4 regions of the Arthrobacter sp. DualSoilB13 genome follow, and region 3 is predicted to be linked to each of the others. Evidence: riboswitches for the same ligand, from Rfam matches in the RefSeq annotation. Region 3 holds a riboswitch; each other region holds the start of a gene.

Region 1 (5,571 bases), 1.3 Mb from region 3:
CGAGGCCTGCGCCGCGCTCAACCAGAACGGAGTGTCCGTGGGTGCGGAACTCGTGGACGCCGGCAGCCGTGATGGCTACGCGGAACTCGTTGTTCTTGATTTCTTTGGGGACACCGATGATCATCTGTGGGCTCCATCGTTAGCGGCCTCTTCGGCCGAAAAATGTGTTGCGGGCTGTGATTCCAGAATAAATCCGGCTGTGAGGCAGGCGACATGGAGTCGGAGCAGCCCGCACAGGAAAACCCTGTGGATACAAGGATCTTTGCCAAGCAAGCTCGACATTTGTCGAGCACTGAAGCGTCAAGTGTCGCCTGCTGTTGGTACGCTTTTCCGATGCAGCAGGACGTGGAACAGATCGTTGAACGGGTGGCTTTGAAGCTGGGCCGCGGGCTCTCCCTGGAAGACCTCGACGGCGTTCTCCTCGCCTACAGCTCCAACCAGTCCCACGCCGACCGCGTCCGCGTGAACTTCCTCCTGAGCAAGCGGGTACCCAGCGACGTCAGCGCATGGCAGCTTGCTCACGGCATTGCCACGGCGGTGCGACCCGTGGTGGTTCCAGCCAACGACGAACTGGGCATGTTGGGCCGCGTCTGTGTCCCCTTGCTGGTGCGCGGTTTCCGCGTGGGGTACTTGTGGGTGCAGCTTGACCTTGAAGAACAGAGCGCGACGGCGATACTCGCCGAACTGCCAGGCGTGCGGGACGAGCTGGACCTGCTGGCGGGCTTGCTCCTTGATTCCAACACGGCTGAATCGGAGTTCCGGCGACGGCGTGAACAGGAGTTTCTCTCAGCCTGCGGCGGCGAATCCAACGCTGTGGCCACCGTCGCGGGTTGGAAGGAAATCCAGGGCCGCGGTCCGTGGCAGCTGGTGACTATCCTCGACCCCGATGGCGCGAGGTCCGACGTCGATCCCATTGCAGCTACCCTGACGCATCGATCTGCCGCGCTGCAGTCCACCATTGGCGTGAACGCCGCGTTGTTCAGCGCCGGAACGGAGACGCATTCCGTTGTGTTGTTCCGCGAGTCGGGCGGCCGGGCGGACCATGCCCAGGTTTTGGTGCACTATCAACTGGAGCTCGCCAAACGCGCGGGCCGCAAAGTGGACAGGGTAATCCTGGGGATCAGCGAACCATTCCAAGTTATCCGGCAGCTGTCCGGTGCTTACCGGCAAGCGAAGGTTGCTGCCCAAGCGGCCGCAGTAGACCTCCCTTTGGGTGAGCTCGTGGACAGCCGAACTGTTGGCGTGTACCAGCTGTTCGATCGTTTGGTAGCACCGGGCGGTTGGGATGACACGGGATCTGTGCATTTCAGGGCACTCGAGGACCACGACAAAAACGGCGAACTCCTGCCCGTCCTTGAATTGCTCTATGACAATGACGGCTCGGTTCAGGACGTCGCCGCCAAACTTCATCTCCACAGGAGCAGCATCTACAACAGGCTCGGCCGGATCCGCCAGCTCATCGGTGCTGATCCGTTGAGTGGCGCGATCCGGCTCGAGTTACATGCGGCCCTGAAGGCCAGGCGTTGGGCAGTACGGCCACGGATCTGAGCCTGCTTCCCCTTGTAAGTACGAAGTATGCGGTGTTGGCTTACGAGCGCCGCAAACGCTGGCAGCTCCAGCGCCCCATCCGCCGACGGAACGTGGCGGTCCGGCTGCTGCTGCAGTACCGGCTATGCCACCCCGCATGGGTGGACGTACGGGGCACGCGGGTGCTCAACCGAATACCTTCTGGGCGGCATCGAGGATGTCCTGAAGTGCCGATTCACTGGGCTGCGGTGCTGAGGCAGCGGTCGGCTTGCCCGGTTTCGGCTTGGACGTCGGCGTTGCAGTATCCGTCGGCGTTGCAGTATCCGTCGGCGTTGGAGTCGGTGTGGGAGTCGCAGTTCCTGTGGGAGTCGGGGTCGGTGTGGGAGTGCCCGTTGGCGTCGGCGCAGGCGGTGTAGTGATGGTGTCCGAGGGCGGCACATCGCTCGGCGCGGGGGCCGGCTGGGTGGGTGCCGGGCTGGTGGCGCCAGGAACTGCCGGGACTGCGGACGAGCCCGCTGACGGAACCCATACCGGGTCCGCGAGCGAAACCTGTGGGGTGGGAGTCGACGACGGCGACACCGCCCCGGGTGCCTCCGCGATCGTCGCGGGCTGGCCGGCCTCGGAGGAAGCCGTTGCCCCTGATGCTGTGGATGGCGTGGAGGCCGAAGGTGATGACGCCGTGGTGTAGGAAGCCTTGGGCCCGGGGGATGCCGAACCCGAGGTGCGGCCTTCGCCCCCGCTGGCTTCCTGCGACGGGGTTTCCTGGCCGAAGAACGGAAGTTCAAGGGCTGGCCCCAAAGCGCCGGCTGTCAGCACGAGGCCAAGGGCCCCCGCCACCACGGCCATGCGCTGGCTCATGTGTTTGACCGAAGCTGCCTTGCGCAGGGCGGCCTGTGGTTCACGGCTGAACGGTTCGCGGCCGAACGAGGATGTGGCGCCAAAACCGGACTTGGTGGTGGGCGCAGCGGCCGGCTTTCGAACGTCCCGGCGGCTTGCCAGTGATGCCGAGGCTGTAGCAGCTGCGGCCACCTGAGCTGGAGACTTGCCGCGCGGGGACTCAGCGTCCTTGCGCGGGGACTCCGTGGGTTCCGGCGTGCGCGCGGACTCATCGCGGGCAGTGACTACGGGAATGGCCGCAGTTGCGGGTTCCGGCGTTGCAGGCTGCACTACTGGAATAGCCGTGGTGGCGGGTTCCTGGCTGGCCGGCGGAACGATGGGGATGGCTGCGGTAGGAGGTCCCGGTGTGGTGGACTTCGGAGCTGCCGCCGATTCCTCGGGCGCGAGTACGGCCCGGGCAGCACGCTCGCGCTCGGCTGCGCGGATTTCCGCACGCGTGGTGGGTTTCACCGCGGCGGGCATGGCCGCAGTGGCGGGTTCCGGCGTCGTGCTTGACGTTCCGCTGACGGCGGCGGAATCTGCCGGCGCGTTGTCAAGGAATCCGCTGGGTTGGGCCCGACGGCGTCCGGTTGGCTTGGTGCGCTCGCCTTCAGTCTGGGCGCGGCGCGGCTGATCCATGGTTGGGGACATGGTGGTTGCCTCTCAACGCCTTCGAGGTTAGCTGTCGGGTTCGGACGAGGCCGTCCGGCCGCGCAAGGCGGCTTCACCCCAAGGGCTTGTGGGTAACAAGCCCGGGAACCTGGGTCCCCCGTCTCTGCCGCGGGTCTGGCGGATCCCGGATTGCGGCAGAGCTCGGCGTCAATCCGGAAGCGGCCCAGCGGAGATATGGGTCGCCCTACGACGGTACATGAGCCGGAAAGTAAAGTCACATTAATGTAACGGGCGGTAGTTCAGCCTAAGCGGTAGGCTTCTAGCGCTTAGGCTTCGGGGCCGGTGCTGGGCAGCAGGCATCGGACGGCTCGACCAAGATATCCCTGGCCAACACTAGCTTCGGCGCGCACCGGCGGGTAGACATTGTCTATGGACCTGCCTGTGATGCCACCCGTCTCGCCCATGCTCGCCAAATCCGTTCCGACCATCCCCGATGTTGGGCACTATGAGCCCAAATGGGACGGCTTCCGGACCATCGTCTTCAAGGACGGCGACGAGATCGTCCTGGGCAGCCGCAACGAGAAGCCCATGACCCGCTACTTCCCCGAGGTGGTGGATGCCCTCAGGAAGAACCTGCCGGACAAATGCGTGATTGACGGCGAAATCGTCCTGATCGAGGGTGGCCGGCTCGAATTCGAGGTGCTCCAGCAGCGGATCCACCCCGCCGACAGCCGCGTCCGTATGCTTGCTGAGAAGACCCCGGCGTCCATGATTGCGTTCGACATCCTCGCGCTAGGCGATCAGAACCTCATGGACAAGCCGTTCTCCGAGCGCCGGGCCATCTTGGAACGTGCGCTCGCCGAGGCCGAGCCGCCTGTGTATGTGACTCCTGCGGTGACTGATCTGGAACGGGCACAGGAGTGGTTCGTACAACTGGAGGGCGCGGGCCTGGATGGTGTGCTGTCCAAACCACTGGATGGGGCGTACCTCCCGAACAAGCGGGTGATGTTCAAGACCAAACACGAGCGCACGGCCGATTGCGTGGTGGCTGGGTTCCGCTGGCACAAGACCGCGAAAGTAGTGGGCTCCATGCTGCTTGGCCTGCACGACGACACCGGCCGGCTACATCACGTGGGAGTAGTGGCATCGTTTCCCATGGCCAAGCGCGAGGCCTTGGTGGCTGAGCTTGAGCCGTATCAGATTGAACTCGACCAACACCCGTGGGGCGAATGGGCCAGGCAGGACGAGGCTGCCGGGGGTTCACGCATGCCGGGCGCCCAAAGCCGCTGGAGCGGGGGCAAGGACTTCTCCTTCGTGCCCCTGCGCCCCGAGCTCGTGATCGAAGTGAAGTACGACTACATGGAGGGGGACAGGTTTCGGCACACCACGCAGTTCCGCAGGTGGCGGCCGGACAGGACCCCCGGGAGCTGCACGTACGCGCAGCTGGAAGAGCCCGCTGAGTACGATCTCGGGGAGATCCTGAAGCTACCGAACACCTAGGGCGTTGCCAACCCGCTGTTACGTCGCTGGCCAGCAACGAAACAGCGGGTTAGCAACGTAACAGCGAGGCTTGCAGCGTAGTTACTCGTGGTGGCCTTGGTCGCTGCTCATGCTGCCTTCGGCCGGCGGGGTTTCTCCCGGAGGAACTCCACCGCCGGGCTCCAATCCTGTGACGTTGCCGTCCAGGGGGTCCGGGTTGGCGGAGGCTGCAGGATCCTCGTCCTCGTCCTGGCGCATATCGGGATCTTCGTGGATGCTGTCGGCATCGGAGGTCGTGTCATAGGATCCTGTGGCGAAGGGTCCTGTGGCGCCGGTGGCGCCGAAGCCCTGGGTCTCTTCAGTTGAGTCTTTGTCAGTCACGATCAGCCCTTTCGTAAGCAAACTTACTAATGCGCTTGCTCCGCCAGCCTAGCCGGGACGCGGCTACCCGACAAGCGGCACCCACGCCAGGTGCCGGCGTCGTACGTCAGCGCTTAGCGGTGCGGAGTGGTAGCGGTGACGAAGCTCCGGATGGCATCCGCCACAGCCTTGGGACGCATGTGCTGCGCCACGTGCCCGACGCCCGGAATCTCCACCAAGCGACCCTGTACCACTGTCCTGGACAACCGCAGTGACCAATCCGGGCCCGCCACCTGGTCGCGGCTACCGCGCAGGACCAGCAACGGTACCTGGATGCCGGCCAGCCTTTTCTCCGTGGGGTATTTCATCATCACCGGCAGCTCGGTGAGGTACCAGCGGGGGCCGCAGCGGAAGTAGTCGGACATGACGATCGCGTTGGACGTGGGACTCTCGCGGAGTATTCCGTCGAGGGTCAGGGCCAGCGACTGCCGCCACACATTTTTATGCCGTGAATCCACCACGGGACCCATCAGTACTAACTGCTTGACCTGCTCGGGGGCGCGCAGGGCCGCCTCGATGGCAAATTGCGTACCCATCGAATGCCCCACCAACACGTAGGAGTCGATGCCACACGACGCGAGTGTATCGGCAATGAACGCGCCGTAGTCCTCCACCGAGAGCTGGCGCCCGGGCTTGGGCGTCCCGCCAAAACCGGGC
Region 2 (5,571 bases), 590 kb from region 3:
CCAGCAGCGGCTTACGGCGTCCAGGACCGCGTTCACGCCGACTACGTTCAGGAAAGTGTCCTGTTGTCCGGCGAAGCTCGCGAACGGCAGGTCCTCGGCGGTGGCCGAAGACCTGACAGCCACTGCGACGTTATCGCCCAATTCCCCGTACGCCAATCTCACCGATTCGGCGATCCCGGCCGGCACCCCGGAGTCGAGAACCAAAGACCGGGCACGGGTGGCGATCTCACTCAGCCGGTCCAACCCCGCCGCATCAGCCTCCGACAAAGCCGCAAGGACAGGCTCCAGAGCAGCTCCCGAGAGCGCCCGCTGGTACGCAGCAGTTGTGAGGCAAAAACCGGGTGGCACGGGCAGCCCTGCATTAGCTAACTCGCCAAGATTGGCTGCCTTGCCACCGACCTCCGGAACCATGTCTCCACGGATTTTTGAGATGTTCCGGACGAACACCGAACCCGAGGCGCCGAGGCTGGCGCCGCGATCCTGATCCGGATCTTCGGGCTCCATACTGTCCATGGATGTGCCAGGCGCCGACTCAGGCAGCGCCGAGCATGGGTCCAAACTTGTGACGGTCCGCCAGCCGGGGATCTTCCCTGTCCGGAACAACCAGCACTGGCCCTTTGGCGTGGTGCAGGACTCCGTCTGATGTTGACCCCAGCAGCATTCCCGCGAATCCGCCTCGGCCACGGGTTCCCAAAACAACCAGCTCGACGCTGCGGCTGGTTTCCACAAGAACATCAACGGGCGAGCCATCCCGGAGGTCCGTCTCAATAGCCAACGAAGGGAAGTGGCTTCTGAGCCAGGCAACACCGGCGTCAAGCTGGACCCTGATATCGGCGAATAGGGCATCGCGGTCCAACGGAGCCGGAACCCACGCCAGGGAACCGCTGTACTGCGGAACAGCGCAGATGACGCGCAGTGTGGCTCCCATACGCTGCGCTTGCTCGGCAGCCTCGAGCACAGCAACGCGTGCTTGTTCGGAGCCGTCAACGCCTACTGCAACCACGTTTTCCACAGTGCGCGGGCCCGTTTTGGCGTGCTCGGCCTTGATGTGTTTGTCCTCGGTGTTCTCACCGAGGCGGTCAGCGCAATAGAGCGGGACCGTCACCGTGGGGCATTTGGCGTGCGCGGGCAGGGCACTACTCACCGAACCCAGGAGGCGCCCGACGAACCCACCGCGACCCCTGCTGCCGAACACCAGCAGCGCGGCCTCCTCGGAAAGGTCCAACAAGACACCAGCGGCATCACCGTTTTCCACGGAAGCATCGACGTCAATGGCATATCCGGAGACTTTGTCCAAGGCTTGACGAACGATCGCATCAGCGCCTTCGCGGATGACGGAATCGTCAACTGTTGCGTAGCCACCGTCCAAGCCGGAGGCCGCGAAAATTGGCACGGAGTATGCCGTGACAATATGCAGCGGAAGCTGGCGGCGCTCCGCCTCCCGTGCGGCCCAAACCAAGGCGCACTGACCGTGCTCTGAACCATCCACCCCGACGACGATGCCACCAGGTTCCACAACCTGGTCCTGGCCGTCCGGTGACTCTTCACTGTGTCTTCCGTGCTGGTCCATGGGGGCCTGCCTCTCCACCTACTGCTTGATGTTCCGGCTATTCTGCCAGAGGATCCCGGCCTAGAACTTCCAGACTGTTTTATTGCCAACGGCCGGGGCAGGAGAAACCCGGAAATTCCTCCTCCCAATGCTCACTATTCTCGGTCAGCAGTGGCGAATCAAGACGACATTTGGCTATGTGCATAACGGTCAGGGCTCGGTTCCCGGCGGCCCCTGGGGTGCTCGCGGCGAAGAGACAAAACGCGCAGGCGGAGAGGCTATCCATGGCCGAAAAAGTTCGGTAGTGTTCGAGTCACCGAATGGCCGGAAAACGTGTCTCACACCACACGCCCCGGTCATTTACTTGCGGCCGCTTGGGGAACTCGGACGCGATCCCACGCGATGCCGAAGGCACACACGTCAAGGAGGAACCAAGCAGTGTCACTCACGCCTGATTCCGGCACGGAACGCACCACCACCGTGATCATCGGAGCCGGCCTGTCCGGCTTGGCAGTTGCCAGCGAACTCAGCCGCTACGGCGTGGGTTCGATCGTGGTAGACGGGTTCGGCGCGTTATCCACTACTGGACCGTCCGTCCATACAGGCATGCTCCAACGCACCGACGCCGCAGATCCGACAGCAATGCAGGAACGCAACGAAATCCTTCGCCACCTGAGGAACTACGCTGCCAGTCATCACCTGGACGTTCGTAACACCACTCGCGCTGTCCGCTTGGATTTCCTGGGCTCAGATCCCTCACGGCATATCGGATACGGTGTGGCCGCCAGCATGACAACCACAGGCCTGAGGACCGGGCTCCACGCATCCGGCCCCCACGAATCCCATCCTCGCCAGTGGGCAATCCACACAGCCCAAGGCGTTCTTCTGGCAGACCACGTAGTAGTGACACGCTGCGCCCAAAGCCAGCTACGGCGCATGCTGGCCGAACTTGGCATTGCAGTCGGACAGAATCTTGCCGCGGCCATGCGGGCCGTGGGAATGCACCTGGTGGGCGTCGGAGACCTCATCACTCCGTCCCCCAAGGAAGTGCTGCGGCAAGCCAAAGCAGTGGGTCAGGCCATCTCCTCCAAGGTTGCCCTGCCGGAGGGTCCCGGCGTCGCCATCGCCTAGGAAGTCCCGCAAGCAAACGCGCTACCACCCCCGCAAGCCAGCCAAGTCCGCCGTCGTACGTCCCGCACTGAACTTTTACGAACAGAACTTAACGCCAAAGGCCGGTGCCTCCGGAGACATAAGTCTTCGAAGGCACCGGCCTTTGAACTGAAGCGTGAGGCTTTATGCGCCAGCGCGTACGTAGGTCAGGGGACCCGTTGCGGTCAACCAGCTGATCGGGTGGATGCCCGTCTGGTTGCCGTTGATGCCACCGCTGATGGCCTGGCCGTTGCCGATGTAGATAGCAACGTGGCCGGACTGGACGATCATGTCACCGGGCTGGGGATCGCTGACGACCTTGCCGTAGTTCATGAACTGCATGGGACCGAGGTCGCCTACCGGGATGCCTGCGGAGCCAAGGGCCTTTTCGACCATGGCGGTGCAGTCCTGGAAGATACCGATCTGTGCGTAAGCCGAAGCAACCATGGCTGCGTTGACGCCGCCGGCGGCGGGGGCAGCTGCAGGAGCAGCGGCAACCGGTGCGGGTGCGGCAGCAACAGGAGCAGCAACCGCGGCCTGAGCGGCAACGGGAGCTGCAGCAGCAGCCGTGGTGACAGCTGCCTTCTTGGCTACAGGGGCCTCAACAACGGGGGCCGGCTTTTCGATGACCGGAGCTGCTACGGAAGCAACTGCGGGACGCTCGAAATTGACGGTAGCCGTCGACAGGGCGGTAACAACCTTGGTGGGTGCCTCGGAAACGGTCTCGGCAACCGTTGCGGGGCTGGAATCGCGCTGAACCGGGGTCTCAGCTGCGTGAGCAGCAATGGAACCGGTCAAAACGAGGCCCGAGGCTGCTGCGATAACAGCTGCCTGACGACCAGCGCCTGAAGCGTTGCTGGCAACTGCCTTCGAGATGGAGATGAACGGATTAGGACGTACGCTGTCCGCCTTACGACGGCCGCGAAGAATGCGTGAAGACATGAAAGAGCCTCTCCCGATGCCTGCGAGGTTAGCTGTCGGATTCGGATGGGAGTCACCCGGCCACTATCTCCCGCTGTTCAGCGAAAGCATCGTGACTTCACCCCAAGGCACGCTCGAAAGCGACCTAAATTGGGTTCCCCGTCTCTGCCGTAGGTTTGTCTGCGAACGGATTCCGGACTGCGGCAGAGCTAGGCAATCAGGCCGGAAGTGCCCGCTACGTGGAACAGGCACAGGAACTACGGTACGCGATGATTCCCCCGAAGTCACATTTAAGTAACGGGAAGTGGGCTTCTGGCGTGTCGCGGTAACCGATTCGAGATATTCGCAGCTACGTAGAAAACCGCGCTATTCCGCGGGAGTATCGCCCTCTGAGTCGTTGGACGCCGCCAATTTCTTCCGTGCGGTAACGGCGAGATAAATAACGAGACCCACCGCCACAACAGCCAGCCCCACAATGCTCCAAGGGAAAGGTTGGGAGGCGTCGGCGGCTGGCTCATTGTTACCGGCAGTCCCTGGTGCGGCGGTGCCCACTGTTGGTACCGCAGCTGAGGAAGCCGAAGCCGCTGGTGAGGCACCCGCCGTACCACTCGCCGACGTCGAGCCTCCTGCGGCGGCTGTGAACGTGAAGGTGCCCTCAATCGGGTGCGAGTCGGAGCTGACCACGCGCCACACCACTGTGAACTCGCCGGCAGGGGCGCCCTCGCGGAGCTTCTGAACGGCCTGGTTGTCGATGATTTCGACCGGACCGTCCGCCCAGTTCTCGCCGCCAGCCGTCACCGTTACGCCCGATCCGATCGCGAGCGGGCGGTTGTTGAACGTAATGGAGACCGACGCCGGGACTTCCGCAACGCGGGCACCGTTGGCTGGCGCTGTGGACTCGGCGACGTCGTGCGCGGACGCCGGTGCCGCTGCAAACAGCAGGGCGGAAGCAAAAGCAAGAGCAGCGACGACGGCGGCCAGAAGCGGGCGGATGGTACGCATGGGGCGGTTTCTCCTAGTGTTGGCTTCCTTACAGACTAGGCGAATCGTTGGGAGGGCCCGCACCGGACAACATAGGATTTGAGAGCAAACTCCCCCTCGATCCCCGGAGACCTTCATGCTTAAACAAGGTTCTGCAGTCGACCGCTACTTCAAGATCTCCGAACGTGGATCCACATATTCGCGGGAAATCCGTGGCGGCTTCGCGACCTTCTTCGCCATGAGCTACATCGTGGTGCTCAATCCACTGATCCTCTCCGGACCCGATTCGAGTGGCGCGTCGCTGGGTTTCACCGCCGTGGCAGCCACCACGGCGTTCGTTGCCGGCATCCTGACCATCCTCATGGGAGCCTGGGCCAAGCACCCGTTCGCCGTGGCCACAGGCTTGGGCGTCAACGCGTTCGTCGCAGTCACGGTGGCATCGCACCCCGGGCTGACATGGCCGGACATGATGGGACTCGTGGTACTTTCGGGCATCACCATGCTCATCCTGGTGCTGACCGGATTCCGGACTGCCGTGTTCAAGGCGGTGCCTGAAGCCCTCAAGACGGCAATCGTTGTGGGCATTGGCCTCTTCATCGCCCTCATCGGCCTGGTTAACGCCGGTTTCGTCCGGCGCATCCCCGACGCCGCCGGAACCACCGTTCCACTCGGTCTGGGCGTGGACGGCAAGCTCCTTGGCTGGCCCACCCTGGTATTCGCAGTGGGCCTGATCCTCACCATCGCGCTGGTGGTCCGGAAGGTCCGCGGAGCCATCCTGATCGGCATCGTGGTTTCCACCGCGCTGGCTGCCATCCTCGAGTTCACTCTCCACATTGGCCCAAGCTTTGACGGCACCAACGTCAACCCCCGCGGCTGGTCCCTGGTGGCCCCCAAGCTCAGTGAATGGGGCGCACCGGACCTGTCCCTGATCGGCAAGGCCAACCCGTTCGGCGCCTTTGAGCACCTCGGTT
Region 3 (5,571 bases):
GGAACCTCCCGAAGCTACGGCCACTTCCCTTTCCAGGGCCTCTGTACTGTAGGCCCCCAGAAGTGGCTGCTTCCGGCCGTCGGCAGAGACGGCCATGGCTCCTTCCATTCCGGGACTGGACTCAAGAGCTGCCCAAAGGAGGCCAACACCGCGGGATGCATGCGGCATATCGCAGGCAAGCACCAACGTCCATGGAGTGCTCCTACCGCCATTCTTCAGCGCGCTCAAGCCGGCCGCGATGGCAGCTGCCGGCCCTGCGAATACAGGTTCTTCGCGTGTCCGCAGAACAGCGTCCGGTAGGTTCCCGGTGCCTCCTGGCTCGCCGCCGCCTGAGCCGGGCTCATCCGGCCCCACCACAACCACCGCCGAAGCACCCCGGGCAGCCTGAAGTGCGAGCGAAAGGAGGGTGTCGCCGTCGTACTTCAACCATGGCTTGGGCACGCCGCCGAGGCGGGTGGCCCTGCCACCCGCCAAAATCACGGCGTTGAACTCCATCCGCCCAGACTACCCGGGCGGCCGGAGGTCAGCAGAAATCGATCAGGCAGCGGATTCCGGCAAAAGGAACGGGTCCCAGTCCGGCGCAGGTTTCTCGAGTTCTTTGATCTGCCACATGGTTCCCTGGGGCACCCCGGGTTTGAAACGGAGCTTCCAACCCATTTCAGCCAGTGTGTGGTCGCTTTTGGCGTTGTTGCATTTCAAGCACGCCGCAACCAGGTTTTCCCAGGAATCCGCGCCGCCCCTGGATTTGGGGTGGACGTGGTCTATGGTGTGGGCTGTTTTGCCGCAATAGGCGCACCGGTGACCGTCGCGGCGAAGCACCCCGCGGCGGCTCACGGCGGTGACCTTGTTGTACTTGGGACGTATGTAGCGGTTAAGGAGAATCACGGACGGGCGTCCAAGAATTTCCTGTGGCCCGACGACAGGCTCGTCGCCTTCGGCCACTACGCTAGCTTTCCCAGTGAGCACAAGGACCAGCGCCCGGCGGAATGTTATTACCGCCAGCGGTTCATATCCAGCATTCAGAACGAGTGTGCGCATGCACGTACCTCTTCACGGCCGCACCCGTCAGGGGCACGAGGGCCGGCTGCCCTCTGCATGTACGGGCTGTGGATCGACAACATAAGGGTAAGCACTTATATGCCGTATCAACGAATTTTTCTGTCGTTTCGCTCACAGTGTCGGCAAGAGTTCATGCGCGGTTAAAGCAGAACACCCCGCCGGCCGGAGCCTGCGGGGTGTTCTGAAGAAAGTGAATCAGCCGTTGACGCGGATGAAAACCGGGCCGGAACCGACGTTGACGCTGAACAGTGCCGTGGTGGATCCGTTCCATCCACCGTGAACTGCCTGGCCGTTGCCCACGTATACAGCGATGTGCGCCTGTCCGGCCAAACCACCGTTTGCGTAGTAGGCGAGGTCGCCGGGCTGGGCTTCTGCTGCACTGACCGTGCGGCCCAAGGAGAGGTAACCTGCAGGCCAGTCGTGGAAGTTGATTCCCACGGCTGCAAGGGAGTTGGTGACCAGCATGGTGCAGTCCTGGGTGACGCCGAGCTGGGCGTAAGCAGCTGCAGCGATGGCTGCGCCGAGTCCGCTGGAAGCCGCCGGAGCTGCTGGAGCGGGGGTTGAGTTGCTGACGGCCACGGTGGCGTTGGCTGCAGGAGCGGCCTTGGCGGCAACCGCAGGTACTTCCTTGGCTTCAACCTTGGCCGGCGCTTCTTCCACCACAACGGGAGCCGGAGCTTCCACGGTGGTGACCACGGGACGCTCGTAAGAGATAGCCACAGTGGAGTCGGCCGCGATGGTGGCCTGCGCTACGGACTGGACGTCCAATGTGGACGTGGAGGTCGACTCACGATCAACGTTGGTCTCGGCTGCGTTGGCCGCGATGCCGCTGGTCAGGACCAGGCCTGAAGCTGCGGCGATCACTGCTGCCTGGCGGCCAACGCCGGCGGCGTTGGAGCTGACAGCTTTGGCAATGACGGCAAGCGAGCTGGTCTTGGGGGCCTCAGCGCGGTGCCGTGCAAGCTTGTTTGCACTGGTCATGATTTTCTCTTTTCGTATCCGAGCGCCGTTGGGTGCACACGGGTAGCGGGTAGGACCGGCATTGCGGGCATGCCGGCCCACCCCGAGCCGGATTGTTTCTAGCGGAGGGTGTAGAACGAGGAGGTGCCGGTGGACGCTACGGAGTGCAGCAGCGTTCCCTGGCCGGGGTTCAAAGCGCTGATCATCATGCCATTGCCGACGTAGATGCCCACATGGGCTCCGCCGTTCTGCATGACGAGGTCGCCGGGAGAAGGAGTGCTGGTGGGCGTCATAGCCGTCCAGGCGTTCACGCGGGGGATGCTGATGCCTGCCTGGGCGTAGACCCACTGGGTGAAGCCGGAGCAGTCCCAGCCGTTAGGTGTTGTTCCGCCCCAAACGTACGGGGAGCCGATGCCGGTGTAGGCAATAGCAGCAAGGCCGGAAGCAGCTGCGCTGGCAGCCGGGTCCTTGGCCTCGGAGGACTTCGCCGTCACGGCTTCAGGGGCTTCGTCCGTGGTGGCCGTTGCTCGTTCGGTAACCTGCGCTGCGCGCTGGACTACCTTGGGGGCTTCCTTGGTGGCCACGGTGGGGCTCTCGAAGGAAACGGTGGCTGTTGGCTCTGCGGTAACCACTGCCGTTACAACCAGCTGCTGGGTGCTGGAGGCTTCAGTCTTGGAAACATCGGCGTCGGCTGCCTGTGCGGGCAATCCGACGGTGAGGACGAGGCCTGAGGCTGCGGCCAGAACGATGGCCTGACGGCTCATGGTTCCGGCGTTGGTGGATACAGCCTTGGAAAGCGTGTTCAACGGGTTCGTGCGAACCGTTTGGGCGCGATGGCGCGCAGGGGTAGTGCGTGATGACACGTAGGTAGCCTCTCCCAATGCCTGCGAGGTGAGCTGTCGGATTCGGATGGGAGTCATCCGGCCGCGCCGCTTCCAAGGAAGATTTGCGACTTAACCCCAAGGCCTTCTCACGAAGACCAGAAGTGGTTCCCCCGCCCCTGCCAGACGATTTATGCGAACGGACCTTGAGAGGTGGCAGAGCTAGGCAATCCACTCAAGTGCACCGGCCCCCTAAAAAGCCGATGCGCTCTGTACGCTACAACAGTTGAACGCAAATGTCACATTCAGGTCACGGGGTGTCCCGCACATGCGAGAGGCGACCATCAGATTGGTTAGAGCCAGCCCATGGGGTCTACGACTTCACCGTTGACCTGAACCTCGAAGTGGAGGTGGCAGCCGGTTGAAGCGCCCGTGGTGCCGCTCAGCGCGACGGTATCGCCACGGTTGACGGTTTGTCCCACCTGGACGGTGAAGGACGACAGGTGGTTGTACGTGGTCTCGAGGCCGTTGCCGTGGTCGATCACCACACGGTTGCCTCCGCCATATTCGTGCCATCCGGCGAAAGTGACCTTGCCGGTTGCCGCTGCGTGGACAGCGGTGCCGCACTGGGCAACGAAGTCCTGGCCCCGGTGGAAGTCACCGGCGCCGCCCGTGAGGGGGCTGATGCGGTAGCCGAAGGGCGATGCCGTGGTAAGCGTGTCAAGGGGGCTGGCCATGGTGCCAACGGATGATGCGCGCTGGATGCTTCCGGCCGACTGGGCGCTGAGCAGTTGCTTCAACTTCCCATCGGGGTCAGCGGCAGTGGCGACTGCGGCTCGGCTGAAGTCGATCTTCGCCGACGCGGCCGCGGAAACCTCGGGCTGGCTGCCCGCGGGGGCTGCGACGGCGAGGGCGGACTCGGTCTGGCCCGATTCCGAGGTGGCCATGACCGGGCTGGTGGCCGGCAGGCCGACAGTCAGGGCAAGCCCGGTGGCGGCAAGCGCAACACCGGCCTTCTGCCCGACGCCGCTGGCAGCGGCGAAGTCGGCAACCTGGCGCAGGGGGCTCTTACGGCGGCGCACTTGACGCTCGGTGGCGCGGGGCCGGATCTCCGTGACGACGGTGGCTGGCCGCAGCTCAGCAGCGGGGCCGGACGCGCGGCGGCGACCCCTGACGTTCTGCGATGTCAAACTCTGTTCCTCTCTCAAAAGCCTGCGAAGTTAGCTGTCGGATTCGGGTCAGAGAGTACAAAGACCCGGTCCGCGCGAGGCGCTCACGGCACACAGGTATCCCAAGAGGGACTTGTATACGTGGGCACTTCTGCTGCGGACTTCACCCCAAGGCTGCTTCTTTAGACAGCCGCTTGTGGTTCCCCCGCCTCTGCCAGTGGTGGGTGACACACCTGATCCGCTGGCAGAGCTCGGCTCCGGATCAGGTAACGCTTTGGTATCAGCGCTAGTAAATAACTATAGGGGATTAAGGCCTTCGGTAATAAATTCGTTATCAACAGGATCGGGCTCAGAGCGAGAAGCCCTTATCACTATTTTCGGAAAACCGCAGGTCACGCACGCTAAAAAGTGACAGAAGTGAGGTTTGACACGGCGCTGCCGGCGACACTCAGTTGAGGGATACGAAGACGTGCGCGGCCACCTCGGGCGGCAGCTCCAAAGCGCCTTCGATGCCCGGAACACGGACGGAGATGTACTCGCCGACGCGCTCCAGCGAGACACTTGCGCCGGGACGGATTCCGCCTTCGTCCAATTGGGTCAGGAGCTCCGGCTCAACCTGGATGGGCTCCGCGAGGCGGCTGACCACCACGCGGGTAGCGGCGGCATATCCGTCCATTGCCTGGAGCAGGTTGACATCCAGCCGAGGGAAGGGCTGGCTGGCAAGGCCGCCAAGCGCTTCAAGTCCGGGGATGGGGTTGCCGTAGGGAGACTCCGTGGGGTGTTCCAAGAGCTCGTAGAGCCGACGCTCCACACGCTCGCTCATGACGTGCTCCCAGCGGCACGCTTCATCATGGACGTAGGCCCAATCGAGCCCAATGACGTCGGCCAGCAGGCGCTCCGCGAGGCGGTGCTTGCGCATGACTTCGGTGGCGCGCTTCCGGCCCGCTTCCGTCAGTTCCAGGTGGCGGTCGTTGGACACAATCACCAGGCCATCGCGCTCCATGCGTCCGATGGTCTGGGAAACAGTGGGGCCGGAGTGCCGCAGGCGCTCGGCGATGCGGGCCCGCAGGGCCACAATGTTTTCTTCTTCAAGCTCCAAAATGGTCCGAAGATACATCTCAGTGGTATCGATCAGATCCGTCATCCAGCTCAGCTCTCCTCGAACGCAGTTCCTTGCGTAATCTCCACCGTACCGCGTCCCTGGCAAGGGCGGACGGTGTGCACCGCCGCCCCCGGAACGCCAACCCCCAGCCTAGCTTATTTGGAATTACTCTGGATAATTCCGGTCGCATTCGGTGGGACCGCATTCCACGTGGCGGACTATGACGGTGGCAGGTTCCTGAGGCCGGGCCGTGTCAGGCAGAATTGGGGTGTCGAAGGGGCAGTTGATGCCCCATGCCACCTCCCATCTCTAGCCGACACCCATTGGAGCGCCACGTGAGCGACAACAGCATCACCATTCCCGCCGACCTTCTGCCCAAGGACGGACGCTTCGGCGCTGGACCGTCCAAGGTTCGCCCGGAACAGATCGAGGCGTTGTCTGCAGCATCGTCCACCATCCT
Region 4 (5,571 bases), 200 kb from region 3:
TGGTTGCCCAAGGGCTGTTGGCAGATCAATGAGGGTCAGGACCGCACGCAGCGCCGGCGCCCGCCGAGGCCAGTACTCTCCCGGGCTGCGTGGTGCTTAGATCGAGTATTCCGGAGCGGCCCAGACAATAACTTCGGGGTGCTCGTAGAAACGGTAGCCCTGGCCGCGGACCGTGCGGACCGTGTTGGCGAGGCGGCCGAGCTTGGAGCGGAGACGCCGGATGTGGACGTCGATGGTGCGCTCGTTGGGTACCTCTTCGGCGTTGCGCCATAGTCCCTCAAGCAGTTCGTCGCGGCCCACGGTGCGGGTGCCGTTTTCGACGAGGTAGTTGAGGAGTTCGAATTCCTTGAACGTCAGGTTCAGCGATTCGCCATCCAGGTGCACTTCGCGGCGGGCGAGGTCAATCAGCACGCCGGACGGACGGGATTCCTGCTGCGGCGCCGGACGGGCAGCTTCGGTGCGCTGGCGTGCGGCAACAGTGGGGTCACCGAACGTGGAACGCACGACGTCGAGGGCTGACCCGGGTGCCCCGGCGGGGGCCACTGCGACGGCGGCATAGCTTTCCGCGCCGGTCACGAGGGACTGGGCGTAGGCCCGGATTTCCTGGGCGAGCTTGGCGATGGATGTTCCTGCAGCGGCAGCAGTTTCTTCGTCAATTCCCATGTACAGGACAAATCCGCGGGCCACGTTGTCGTTGGCGACGGGGCGGAGTTTGTCCGACTGGGCAATCACAGGAGTGGGTGCAGTCATGGGTGCCGGCTCTGCCGTGGGGACTGCGCGCAACTGGCCGTAGGAGTTGGGGTTGTAGCCCTGGGGCACATAGCCGGGGGCCTGCTGCCCGGCGCCCTGGGGAGCCGGAGAGTAGCCGGGGCGGCTGCCGAAGCCGGGGCGAAGCCCTGCGTTTGACGCTGCCTTGTTGGCGTTACGGACGGAGATGTGGACGTATCCAGATGCAACTGACATGGAGTGCTTACCTCAAAAGTGAATAGCCGTCATCGCGGCTTCGAATGCTGATTGTCCCCGCAATGAGTTTGGGGAGGGGCGCCCAACGCTGGGCTAGGGGGCGAATGCCTGAAACTTCTTGGGGTGGAAAGTTAGGCTTGCATTCGACAACAGCGGTCATCATGGCCAGCGGGTTCGCTGGGCCAGGTTGCTGCGGCTGCAGGTGCTGTTGAGTTCTTGTTCACATTGGAAGTGTGCAACGTAACAATGGCAACACGCAAGTAACAAAGCGTCGAACCGTCCACATTTTGAGACGTTGAGGTCTATTGTGCCGCAAATCACAATTCAGCCGGGCCTATAAATGAATGGCATTTCATTCGACCACAGCCGGGAATATTCGCCATTAAGTGAATTTTCTTCGGTGAATCTGGCCAGAGTGCCGCGTCGGTTCCCACGAACGGGCATGCGGCGGAATCTCACGATCTGAAACAGTTGCTGTCCAATCACACTAAATGGCGGTTCAACAAATTTCCCGAAAAAATCTGCTACAAGCTGTAGAAACAGCTCTCTCGCTAGTGTTGGGTTCACAGCGTCTTCACAGGACCGGCAAAGCGCTGGCTAACCAGCAGAACGGAGAGTTGTCCCATGGCCTCCTCGCACTCCATGACCAACAACCTTCCCCAACTCTCCCATCCGGACGGCTCCCCCATCCGCGCCCTTGTGGTGGACGATGAACCCAGCCTCGCCGAGCTCATGAGCATGGGACTTCGAATGGCGGGCTGGTCCGTGGCAGTGGCCGGGGACGGGCCCGGGGCCGTAAAACTGGCCAAGGACTTTCGCCCTGACGTGCTGGTCCTGGACGTCATGCTGCCCGGCTTCGACGGCGTGGAGGTCCTCAATCGCATCCGCACCTTCGCCCCGGAAGTTCCCGCACTGTTCCTCACCGCCAAGGACGCCGTACAGGATCGGATCGTTGGGCTCGCCGCCGGAGGGGACGACTACGTCACCAAGCCCTTCAGCATGGAAGAGGTCCTCCTACGCCTCCACCGTCTGGTCCAGCGTTCCGGGGTGGCGGCCATGGACACTGCCGAGCTTGTGGTGGGAGATCTCACGCTGAACGTGGACACCCGCGAAGTCACCCGGGCCGGCGAGGACATCCCGCTCACCGCCACCCAGTTTGAACTTTTGCGCTACCTCATGGAAAACCCCAAACGGGTGGTCAGCAAAGCCCAGATTCTGGACCGGGTGTGGGACTACGACTTCGGTGGCCAGGCCAACATCGTGGAACTGTACATCTCCTACCTACGCAAGAAGATCGAAGCCAACCATCCACCCATGATCCACACCATCCGTGGCGCCGGGTACGTCATCAAGCCAGCGGACTAAGCGTTGAGCACACTGTCAGGAGTGGCAAAAAGCTCCCGTATTCCCGGAAATCCAGAGCGCAGCTGGCTCAATCCGTCCACCTGGCACCTGCGGACCCGACTGGTCCTGGTGGCCATGGCACTCCTGGTGGCCATCTGCGGAGCCGTGGGCATTGTCAGCTACGCGTCCATGGACATGGTCTTCAACAGGCAGCTCGATAGGCAATTGGAGCAGGCGTCCAGCCGCGCGACCGACTTCGGCAGGCCGCCGTCGAACTTTCCCACGAACCCCTCCGGAAGGCCTGACCCGCTGGAGGCGCGCGGCCAGGCCGCGGGAACGCTCAACGCGAGGATCGACGGCTCAACCGTGAGGAGTTCGGGGCTCATCGACGCCCAAGGCAACCGCGTTTCACTCTCCGCAGCCGATGAGCAGGTCCTGTTGTCGCTCCCCAAGGACAACGTCCCGGTGGATCGGTCCCTGTCCAATGGTGACTACCGGCTGGTGGCAGTGGACACCTACGGTGATGTGATCGTGACGGGACTGCCCTTGGCGGACAAGCAAAGCGCCGAGGCCTCGCTGGTGTGGACCATGGTGTTGGTTTCGTTGGGCGGATTGGTACTGATCGGCCTCGCCGGAACAGTGATCATCCGGCGGACCATGCGGCCGCTTGAGCAGCTCTCCGAGGTTGCCACCAAGGTTTCGCGCCTCCCCCTCGACGCCGGTGAGGTCGCACTTGCGGTGCGCGTACCGCCGTCGGCCGCTCATCCCGGAACGGAAGTTGGAAGCGTTGGCCATGCTCTGAACCAGATGCTGGAGAACGTCGCCAGTGCGTTGGAAGCACGGCAGGAAAGCGAAACCAAGGTGCGTCAGTTCGTCGCTGATGCCTCACACGAACTCCGCACACCGCTCACCGCGATCCGAGGCTACACGGAGTTGCTGAGGATGACCGAGACCTTCACCGACGATGGCCGCAAGTCGCTGGCAAGGGTCCAAAGCCAATCGGAGCGCATGACCACGCTGGTTGAGGACCTGCTGCTGCTGGCGCGCCTGGACGAGGGGCAGCCCGTGAAAGTCGAGGACGTTGACCTGACCCAATTGGTGATCGAAACCGTCAGCGATGAGAAGGTCATGGCGCCGGATCACATCTGGCACCTCCAGCTCCCCGATGAACCTGTCACGGTCCGCGGCGATGTAACGCAATTGCACCAGGTGCTCGCCAACCTGCTGTCCAACGCGCGCAAACATACCGATCCCGGCACCACCGTGGTGACAGGCGTCATGCTCTCCGCTGATGGCAGCGCAGTGGTCACAGTCACGGACAACGGCCCGGGCATTCCGGTCGATTTCCAAGGCCGGATCTTCTCCCGTTTTGCCCGCGCTGATGCCGCGAGATCGGGTTCTGAAGGCACCTCCGGACTGGGCCTTTCCATTGTGGATTCGATTGTTGCCGCCCATGGTGGCACCGTGGAGGTGACCTCCCGGCCCGGGCGCACCGAGTTCGCACTGCGACTTCCCACGGTAAGCGCCGGAGAAAGTCAGACAAGCCGGCAAGGCGACTCACCGGCGTCGTGATCTCTGTTACCTAAATGTGACTTCTGAAGAAACCTCCTGTACCGTCGAAAGGGTGGGTTTCCCCAAGGACCCACATCCGGGATGCGCCGAGCTCTGCCACTTCCCGGAGTCCGTTCTTCTTTGAGGCAGAGACGGGGGACCCACAGTCTCCGGGCCTGGCAATGTGCCGCCCTAGGGGTGAAGCCGCAGCGTGACGCGCGGCCGGATGACCTCATCCGAACCCGACAGCTAACTCCGCAGGCGCTGAGAGGTCACACAACATGTCTGAATTTAACGATCAGACGCGCCCTTCTGCGCGTCACCGCGACGAACACAACGCACCGCTCACCAAGTCGCAGTCCGTCCTCAAGAACGCTGCCCGCCAGGGTAAGTCCGGCCACCGCATGTCAGTCGTAGCCGGCGTTGTTGCAGCCGCACTGGGTGTTGCATCGCTCGGAACCGCCGCAAACGCCGCGTTGACTCTCCCTGAGGCGAGCCGCGTTGCCGGGACCCAGGCTGCTGCCCAGGTCAGCGCCAACAAGTCAGCTGAAATCTCCGCTTCCTTGGATGCTGCCGCCGCCAAGGGCGCAGCTGACCGGGCTGCCGCGGACAAGGCAGCTGCTGAGAAGGCCGCTGCCGACAAGGCTGCCGCTGACCAGGCCGCTGCTGAGAAGGCTGCCGCTGACGCTGCAGCCAAGCAAGCCGCCGACGCCGCTGCCGCCCAAGCCGCAGCTGAGAAGGCTGCCGCTGACGCTGCAGCCAAGCAAGCCGCCGACGCCGCTGCTGCCGCCGCCGCTGCGGAAGCTGCAGCTGCCGCAGCCGCCCCGAAAGCCGTGGACGACCCCGCCGCCGCCAAGGCCTACGCCGCCAGCATCCTGGGCAACTACGGCTGGAGCGCAGCTGAGATGACCGCACTGAACACCCTGTGGGAGAAGGAATCCAACTGGAGGACAACTGCCACCAACGCTTCCAGCGGCGCGTATGGCATTGTCCAGTCCCTCCCGGCCGGCAAGATGGCCTCCGCTGGTGCTGACTGGCAGACCAACTACCAGACCCAGATCAAGTGGGGCCTGAACTACATCAAGGAGCGCTACGGATCCCCGTCCGCCGCTCTGGGCTTCCACTTGGCCAACAACTGGTACTAAGCCAGACCGCTTCATTGCCGCGCCCGTTCCCGCCGTCCGCCCCAGTACCCACTGGAGCGGATGGCGGGAACGGATGCGGCTTTTGCTGTTTTACAGGCGCCACCCGTGGTTCACAGGCGCCACCCGTGGTTCACAGGCGCTGCCCATGGTTCACAGCGCGGTCACAGCCTCCGCCTAAAGCCCACATAATCGGCCGTCGCATGCTGGATATATGACGCTCACAGCTCCCCGGCCAGCACTGCATCGGACGGTGCAAGGCACTCCCGCCAGCACACCCGCGCTGGCTCCCGTCCTGGACATCGCCATACCCGTGTTCAACCAGGAAGTCCGCCTGGAAGAAAACCTTCGCAGGCTGCACGGGCACCTTGCAGACACTCTTCCGCACACCTTCCGGATCACTGTGGTGGACAACGCCAGCACGGACGGCACCCTGCGGATCGCCGAACGCCTGGCGAGGGAATTCCCCGAGCTTATGGTGGTCCGTCTTGATCGAAGGGGCCGCGGAAACTCCCTCCGTAAGATCTGGTTGTCCTCCGCGTCACCGCTGCTTGCCTATATAGACCTGGAC

Evidence for each region. A riboswitch is a leader RNA that binds a small molecule or an ion and turns the genes downstream of it on or off. The one in region 3 is predicted to bind cyclic di-AMP.
Region 1: it holds a riboswitch for cyclic di-AMP, as region 3 does, so the genes downstream of both, ACZ5J0_RS18315 (DNA polymerase III subunit gamma/tau domain-containing protein) here and ACZ5J0_RS04725 (C40 family peptidase) in region 3, are expected to answer to the same signal.
Region 2: it holds a riboswitch for cyclic di-AMP, as region 3 does, so the genes downstream of both, ACZ5J0_RS01960 (NlpC/P60 family protein) here and ACZ5J0_RS04725 (C40 family peptidase) in region 3, are expected to answer to the same signal.
Region 4: it holds a riboswitch for cyclic di-AMP, as region 3 does, so the genes downstream of both, ACZ5J0_RS03795 (aggregation-promoting factor C-terminal-like domain-containing protein) here and ACZ5J0_RS04725 (C40 family peptidase) in region 3, are expected to answer to the same signal.

The regions. Positions count from the first base shown of each region.
Region 1 covers NZ_AP035865.1:3,970,523-3,976,093, reverse strand. The annotation lists gene ald (alanine dehydrogenase) at 1-124, opposite strand, end outside; gene ACZ5J0_RS18320 (PucR family transcriptional regulator) at 334-1,548, shown strand; gene ACZ5J0_RS18315 (DNA polymerase III subunit gamma/tau domain-containing protein) at 1,714-3,054, opposite strand; cyclic di-AMP (ydaO/yuaA leader) riboswitch at 3,057-3,205, opposite strand; gene ACZ5J0_RS18310 (ATP-dependent DNA ligase) at 3,445-4,515, shown strand; gene ACZ5J0_RS18305 (DUF6480 family protein) at 4,597-4,875, opposite strand; gene ACZ5J0_RS18300 (alpha/beta fold hydrolase) at 4,989-5,571, opposite strand, start outside.
Region 2 covers NZ_AP035865.1:388,765-394,335, reverse strand. The annotation lists gene ACZ5J0_RS01975 (PEP/pyruvate-binding domain-containing protein) at 1-513, opposite strand, end outside; gene ACZ5J0_RS01970 (universal stress protein) at 533-1,570, opposite strand; gene ACZ5J0_RS01965 (Rossmann-fold NAD(P)-binding domain-containing protein) at 1,988-2,680, shown strand; gene ACZ5J0_RS01960 (NlpC/P60 family protein) at 2,843-3,640, opposite strand; cyclic di-AMP (ydaO/yuaA leader) riboswitch at 3,644-3,811, opposite strand; gene ACZ5J0_RS01955 (copper resistance CopC family protein) at 3,986-4,621, opposite strand; gene ACZ5J0_RS01950 (NCS2 family permease) at 4,737-5,571, shown strand, end outside.
Region 3 covers NZ_AP035865.1:981,596-987,166, reverse strand. The annotation lists gene ACZ5J0_RS04740 (DUF6457 domain-containing protein) at 1-495, opposite strand, end outside; gene ACZ5J0_RS04735 (HNH endonuclease) at 538-1,038, opposite strand; gene ACZ5J0_RS04730 (NlpC/P60 family protein) at 1,255-2,040, opposite strand; gene ACZ5J0_RS04725 (C40 family peptidase) at 2,139-2,882, opposite strand; cyclic di-AMP (ydaO/yuaA leader) riboswitch at 2,887-3,048, opposite strand; gene ACZ5J0_RS04720 (M23 family metallopeptidase) at 3,194-4,030, opposite strand; cyclic di-AMP (ydaO/yuaA leader) riboswitch at 4,035-4,246, opposite strand; gene ACZ5J0_RS04715 (metal-dependent transcriptional regulator) at 4,458-5,153, opposite strand; gene serC (phosphoserine transaminase) at 5,447-5,571, shown strand, end outside.
Region 4 covers NZ_AP035865.1:779,266-784,836, reverse strand. The annotation lists gene ACZ5J0_RS03810 (winged helix-turn-helix domain-containing protein) at 97-963, opposite strand; gene ACZ5J0_RS03805 (response regulator transcription factor) at 1,588-2,328, shown strand; gene ACZ5J0_RS03800 (sensor histidine kinase) at 2,332-3,879, shown strand; cyclic di-AMP (ydaO/yuaA leader) riboswitch at 3,978-4,134, shown strand; gene ACZ5J0_RS03795 (aggregation-promoting factor C-terminal-like domain-containing protein) at 4,140-5,003, shown strand; gene ACZ5J0_RS03790 (glycosyltransferase) at 5,215-5,571, shown strand, end outside.